3 regions of the Streptomyces sp. HUAS MS02 genome follow, and region 1 is predicted to be linked to each of the others. Evidence: riboswitches for the same ligand, from Rfam matches in the RefSeq annotation. Region 1 holds a riboswitch; each other region holds the start of a gene.
The links. A riboswitch is a leader RNA that binds a small molecule or an ion and turns the genes downstream of it on or off. The one in region 1 is predicted to bind cyclic di-AMP.
Positions count from the first base shown of each region.

Region 2: linked by a shared signal. The riboswitch ahead of ACZ9QC_RS22260 (M23 family metallopeptidase) and the one ahead of ACZ9QC_RS04780 (M23 family metallopeptidase) in region 1 are both predicted to bind cyclic di-AMP.
Region 3: linked by a shared signal. The riboswitch ahead of ACZ9QC_RS10185 (M23 family metallopeptidase) and the one ahead of ACZ9QC_RS04780 (M23 family metallopeptidase) in region 1 are both predicted to bind cyclic di-AMP.

Region 1 covers NZ_CM146747.1:1,129,036-1,131,290, forward strand. The annotation lists gene ACZ9QC_RS04780 (M23 family metallopeptidase) at 72-1,094, opposite strand; cyclic di-AMP (ydaO/yuaA leader) riboswitch at 1,099-1,257, opposite strand; gene ACZ9QC_RS04785 (alpha-galactosidase) at 1,560-2,255, opposite strand, start outside.
Region 2 covers NZ_CM146747.1:5,181,070-5,183,324, reverse strand. The annotation lists gene ACZ9QC_RS22260 (M23 family metallopeptidase) at 96-1,157, opposite strand; cyclic di-AMP (ydaO/yuaA leader) riboswitch at 1,168-1,330, opposite strand; gene ACZ9QC_RS22255 (PP2C family protein-serine/threonine phosphatase) at 1,640-2,255, opposite strand, start outside.
Region 3 covers NZ_CM146747.1:2,387,207-2,389,461, forward strand. The annotation lists gene ACZ9QC_RS10180 (GntR family transcriptional regulator) at 1-384, opposite strand, end outside; gene ACZ9QC_RS10185 (M23 family metallopeptidase) at 590-1,378, opposite strand; cyclic di-AMP (ydaO/yuaA leader) riboswitch at 1,392-1,564, opposite strand; gene ACZ9QC_RS10190 (M16 family metallopeptidase) at 1,768-2,255, opposite strand, start outside.

The sequences.
Region 1 (2,255 bases):
CTCGAACCTGTGACGCCGAAGGCCGGACCCCGGTCATGGGGTCCGGCCTTCGGCGGGTGCGGCGGCGTGGATCAGATGCTGACGCCCTTCGAGCGGAGGTACGCCAGCGGGTCGATGTCCGAGCCGTAGTTGGGGCTGGTGCGCATCTCGAAGTGGAGGTGCGGTCCGGTGACGTTGCCGGTCGCGCCCGAGAGGCCGATCTGCTGGCCGCCGCTCACCGACTGGCCGGCGGAGACGGAGATCGAGGACAGGTGGGCGTACTGGGCGTAGTAGCCGTCGGCGAGCTTGATGACGACCTGGTTGCCGTACGCGCCGCCCCAGCCGGCCGAGACGACGGTGCCCGCGCCCACGGCCTTGAGGCTGGTCCCGGTCGGGGCCACGAAGTCGACGCCCGTGTGGTAGCCGCTGGACCACATGCTGCCGGCGGTCTTGTACGCGGTACCGACGGTCGCGCTGAGGATGGGCCGGCTGAAGCCGGAGGCGTTGGACGACGACTGGCCGCTGCCCGTGGAGGTCGACGCCTGGGTGTCCTTCGACTCCTGCTTCGCCGTACCCGAGGACTTCGAGGACTTCGAGGACTCTGCGGGCTTCGAGGACTCTGCGGGCTTCGAGGACTGCGACAGCTGCGGCTTGGACGACGAGCGCGACGTCTCGCTCGACGCGGCCCGCTCACCGATGGTCAGCTTCAGCCCCGGGTGGATGAGCGAGGGGTCGGAGCCGACCGCCTCACGGTTGTCCGAGTACAGCCGCTTCCAGCCGCCCTCGACGTCCTGCTCGTCCGCGATCTTCGCGAGGTAGTCGCCGACCTTGACCGAGTAGGTCTTGGGAGCCGCCTTCTTGGTGGTGGCCCTCTCCGCCTGCGCGGCCTTCTCGGCCTGCTCGATCCGTGCGCCCGCCTCGGCGGCGGCCTTCTCGGCGGCGATCGTGGTCGCCTTCTCGGAAACACCGGAGACGGTGGTGCTCGGGGTCGCGGCGTGGGCGCCTGCGGCTCCGATCAACGGCAGCGCGAGCGCCGCGCCACCGGTCCCGGCGGCGGCGATCGAGCGGGTGAAGCGCTGGGACTTCGGACGGCGGTGCTTACCCTTCGCGGGCATGACGAATTCCTCTCCGGCGCCTGCGAGGTGAGCTGTCGGGTGCGGACTGGAGATGTCCGGCCGTGCTTGCGCACGGCTTTACCCCTAGCCGTTCCGGAGACCGGAACAGGCGGTGATTCCTGTGGGTCCCCCGCTCCTGCCGTGGATCGGGTCGGTACGAGGCTCCGGTCGGCGGCAGGATTGGGCGTCCGTCCGGATTGACGCCGAACGTAAGCGACTTGTGCCCACAGAGACAACTATTGGGACTTCCTGTGCGTCTTCCTACCTGATCCTTACTTCAATTCACCATCACGCTCCGTAAAAGACCGGTCTAGCCCGTATTCCAACCTCCCTGGAAATCAGCGCGAATTACGTGGACATGACGGCGACGGAACGTCACGAATATGACGCTGCTCACGCACCTACGGCCCAGTAGGCTTTATTCCAGGGCTTGTTGGAATTACGGCATCATTTCGGACAGATAGCTCAAGTGCGACGCAGGCGGATAACCTTCGCATCGAAGTCGCCGCGCAACCCCGTCGGCAATCCGTGGTGCGCCAGCACGGCACCTCGGTACGTTTCGCCCGTTTCGCGGCACTCGTACGTCGCCGCCGGGTCCAGCCCGCGCAGCCGGAGAGGGGCGAGCGGCTCTCCGTAGTGCTGGGCCTGGAGCAGCGCGAGGACGACCACCTCGTCACCGTGGACGTACTCCACGGCGCTCAGCCCTCCCCTCGGCGGCCGCAGCCGGTACAGGTCGCCCCGCTGCACGACCGGCCGGATCTCCTTGTACAGCTCCACCCACTCCCGGGCCTCGGCCAGCTCCTCCTCGCTCCACTCGGTGAGGTCGCCGCCCACGCCGAGCACACCCGCCATCGCGCTGACGAACCGGAACCGCAGCGAGCTGACCCGCCCGTTGAGCTGGTTGTTCGGGCTGTCGGTGACCCACGCGGCCATGCTCCGGGCCGGATGGATCTGGCTGAAGCCGTGCTGGATGGCGAGCCGGTCGAGCGGGTCGGTGTTGTCGGAGGTCCACACCTGGTCCGTCCGCGACATGACCCCGAGGTCGATCCGGCCGCCGCCACCCGAGCACGACTCGAACGCGACCCCCGGATGCGCGGCCCGCAGTCGGTCCAGCAGGGCGTAGAAGGCGTGCACGTGCTCCACCCACAGCTTTTGCGGATA
Region 2 (2,255 bases), 4.1 Mb from region 1:
CCTCACCGACTTCCCCATCGTTTCCCCATCGACGAACGCCGCGTGGGCACATGGGCCCACGCGGCGTCGCTGTCCGGGGTTGGTGCTGTCGGCCGTTACGGGTTGAGGCCCTTGCTGCGGAGCCAGGCCGCCGGGTCGATGCCGGTGGTGGAGCCGCCGGGGTGGACCTCCATGTGGAGGTGGGCGCCCGTGACGTTGCCGGTGGCGCCGACGCGGCCGATGACGTCGCCGGTGGCGACCTTCTGGCCGACGCTCACGCCGATGGAGGACTGGTGGGCGTACCAGATCTCGGTGCCGTCATCGAGGGTGAGGACGGTCTTGTAGCCGTAGGAGCCCTCGTAGCCGGCCTGCGTGATGGTGCCGCTGCCTACGGCCTTGATCAGGGTGCCGGTGGGGGCCGCGAAGTCGAGGCCGGTGTGGTAGCCGGAGGACCAGTACGGGCCGGCCTGACCGAAGCTGGAGGTGAGGGTGTACGAGGAGGTGGGCAGCGTGAACTGCTTGGCCAGGGCGGCGAGACGCTCGGCTTCCTTCTTCGCCGCGGCCTCCTCCTCCGCCTTCTTCTTGGCGGCGGCCTCCTTGGCCTCGGCTTCCTTCTTCTCCTTGGCGGCCTGCTCGGCGGCCTGCTCCGCGGCGGCGGTCTGCGCGGCCTCGGCGGCGGCCTTGTCGAAGGCGTCCTGCTGGGACTCGGCCTGCGCCATGATGCGGGCGCGCAGCGCCTCACCGGCGTCCGCGGTGCCCTGCTCGGTGTCGGCGGCGATCAGCCCCGCGTTGCTGAGGGGGGAGGTGGAACCCTGGGGCTCCGGCTCGTCGGCCTCGTCCTCGAAGACCGAGCCGACGTTCGGCATGTCGGGCATCGATATGGAGACGGGGGCCTTGCCGGATTGCGCGCTCGCCATCCCGGCACCGCTGACGGCGGCTATGACACCGACGCCGAGGACCGTGGAGCTGCGGGCCAGACCGTTACGGGCGAGTACGCCGGTCTTCTTGGCGACGCGGTGCCGACCGCGAACGGGACGAAGCGAATCCTCACTGGGATTCCACTCCTGCCAGGGGCCCTCGTTGTCACTGTTGTAGCTGCCGTAGCCGAACGTCTGGCTCTCGCCGTCACGTTGGGCCGGCACGAACGGGGCTTCGGTCGCGGACCGGTTCGACGCCACGTGGGCGTACTCCTTCCTTCCTTCTCGCCTACCGGGTTAGCTGACGGGTTCGGAGCAGGAAGGTCTCCTACGCGCGTAAACCGGTCGTGCGTACTGCCACGGCGGTTTCCGTGCGATTCACCCCAGGGTTGGTGGTTCCCCGGTTCCCTTGCGGGATTCGGCGCGTGAGCACGGAGCCGTCTCTTGTGACGGCTGGGACGACCGCGCTGCGTTATCGAACGTTAATAGACGCGAGTACTCCATTCCAAGCTGTTCCGAATGATCGTTCCGCTCTTCGCGCAGGACTTTACGGGTCATGAGGGGCCGAAAACGGGCGAGTTGACCTTGACTCGCGAGTAACAGTTGCTCTGACGTGACGTCAGTTGTTATACGGAGAACGGTGGAGCGGCCACGCTCGGTGACATCTCCACCCCGCGAACGCCGGACGACCACACCTACGGACGTCGGACGACCACACCTCACGAACATCGGACGACCAGATTTCACGGGCGGCGGATCGCCAGGAGGGCCATGTCGTCCGTGGTGCGGTCGCCCGTGTGCCGGCGCACCTCCTCCGCGAGCGTCGTCAGCAGGGCGCCCGGTGCGGTGAAGACACGGCCCGAGAGGCGCGCGGCCGGGTCGTAGAAGACACCGTGCGCGTCGCGCGCCTCGGACAGGCCGTCGGTGTAGAAGAGCAGCGTGGCCCCGGGCGGGAACCCGGTCTCCTCCGCGCGGTCCGGCCAGGCGCCCAGGTCGTCCATGCCGAGCGGCAGCGCGGGCCGCGGGGCGTCCAGGGTGCACATCGTGCCGTCGGCGTGCAGCAGCAGGGGCGAGGGGTGGCCCCGGTTGACGATCCGGGCGCGGCCCGCGCCGTGCGGGAACTCCGCGAGCACGGCCGTCACGAACCCCTCGTACTCCACCGCCTCGTCCCTCCGCGCGGCCTCCCGCCGCGTCCCCTCCCGGGCCAGCGCCCGTTCCAGCCGCTGGGCCACCGCTTCGAGCGTCGCCTCCTGCTCGGCCGCCTCCCGGAACGCCCCGATCAGCACCGCCACCGCGGACACCGCCCCCAGCCCCTTGCCGCGTACGTCGCCGACGAAGAGCCGTACGCCGTGGGGCGAG
Region 3 (2,255 bases), 1.3 Mb from region 1:
GCCGCCCAGGGAGCGCAGATCCTCGCTGTTGCCCCTCCTGGCCCGCTCCTGGCCCAGCCTGACCAGGCCGCGCAACACCTTGAGGTGCGCCTCCGTACGGCGCTGTGCGGCGCGGGCGGCCCCCAGGGGCTCCAGCAGCATGCGCATCTCCAGCAGGTCGGCCGCCTCCTGCTCGGTCGGCTCGGCGACGCACGCGCCCGCGTGCCGGCGGGTCACCACGAACCCCTCGGCCTCCAGCGTGCGCAGGGCCTCGCGCACGGGCACCCGGCTGACGCCGTACCGGCGGGCGAGCAGTTCCTCGGTGAGCCGGCTGCCGCGCTCGTAGACACCCGCGACGATGTCATCACGGATCGCCGTGCATACCGAGTGCGCCGGAATACGCATGACCGACCTCCGCCTTAATCCCCGTGAAACGTCGATGATTGACGTGTGTTCCAGCGACTCTATTGCAGCGAGCGGGAATTTCCGATGGCGGACCGGAATCCAAGGATATTTTTTGGACAGGAGCTACGTCACACAGCGGGTATGCATGAACGAGGAAAGCCCCGGCTCGATGAGCCGGGGCCTCCAGGGAAGCGTCGGGGACGCGTCAGACGTTCACGCCGTGCGAACGCAGGTACGCGGCGGGGTCCATGTCCGAGCCGTACTCGGCCGTCGTCCGGGCCTCGAAGTGCAGATGCGCCCCGGTGACGTTGCCGGTCGCCCCGGAGAGGCCTATCTGCTGGCCGGGGGTGACCGTCTGGCCGACGGAGACGCCGATGGACGACAGGTGGCCGTACTGGGTGTAGGTGCCGTCGTTCATCTTGATGACGATGTTGTTGCCGTAGGCACCGCCCCAGCCCGCCTCGACGACGGTGCCGGAGCCGACCGCGAGGACGGGCGTACCGGACGCGGCGTGGAAGTCGACACCGGTGTGGCTGCCGGAGGACCAGACGGCACCGCCGGTCTTGTAGCCGGTGGAGATGTAGGAGCCGCTGATGGGCGCGACGTAGGCGTTGAGGCGCTCACGCTCGGCCGCGCGGGCGGCACGGGCCTTGATCTCCTCGCGCTCCTTGGCGGCGGCACGCTCCTGCTCGGCCTTCTCGGCGGCGGCCTTCCTGGCCTCCTCCTGCGCCTTCTTCTTGACGGCGGCCACCTCGGCGGCCTGCTCCTGGGCGGCGGCCTGCGCGTCGACCTGGTCGGCGACCGTGTCGCCGAGGGTGATGATCTGGTTCAGGCCGGTCTGCTCGACGGCGGGCTCCTCCGCGGCGAGCGCGGGGCCGGCCAGGGTGCCGAAGACGCCGGTGGTGGTGAGAGCGGCCACGCCCACGTTTCGCGTGGTCGTGCGCTGCACACGGCTGGGACGGCGGTGCTTCCCGGGGGCGCGGGTGAACGCCATGAAGTGGCTGGTCCTTTCCTTCCTTCTCGCCTACCGGGTTAGCTGACGGGTTCGGAGCAGGAAGGTCTCCTACGGCTACCCCTCGTTTCGCGTCGCTCCGCGAAGGGCACCCGATTCACCCCAGGGACGTGATGGGTCCCCGGCTCCCCTGGCTCGCGCCATGCGGGGACTCGGCGATGACTGTCCGGTGCCGCGGCTGCGGCGAACTTCTGACGAACAGCCGGACCGACGCTAAGTGGGCCGTCTTCGAAATAACAAACGGATCACAGGATTTGTTAACTACGCCACAGGGCAGACACACAACCTCCGCCATCAATACGGACAAACAGGGGCCCTGGTGACTCTTCCGTCACCAGGGCCCCACTGACACGCGTCCGTCAGGCCGGCTCCTACTCGGCCGGAACGACGGTGACTTCGCCGATTCCGAGGGCCCTGACGGGCTCCTCGATCTGCGCGGCGTCCCCGACGAGGACGGTCACCAGACGGTCCACCGGGAAGGCGCTCACGGCCGCCGCGGTGGCCTCCACGGTGCCGGTGGCGGCGAGTTGGCGGTACAGCGTCGACTGGTAGTCGTCCGGCAGGTACTGCTCGACCTGGTCGGCCAGCGTGCTCGCCACGGCCGCGGCCGTCTCGAACTTGAGGGGGGCCACCCCGACGAGGTTCTGCACGGCGACGTCACGCTCGGCGTCGGTCAGGCCCTCGGCGGCGAGGGTGCGCAGCACCGTCCACAGGTCGTCGAGCGCAGGACCGGTGTTGGGGGTGTCGACGGAGCCACTGATGGCGAGCATCGCGATGCCCGAACCGTCGGGCGCGGCCCGCAGGACCTGGCCGAACGCCCGCACGCCGTAGGTGTAGCCCTTCTCCTCGCGCAGGACGC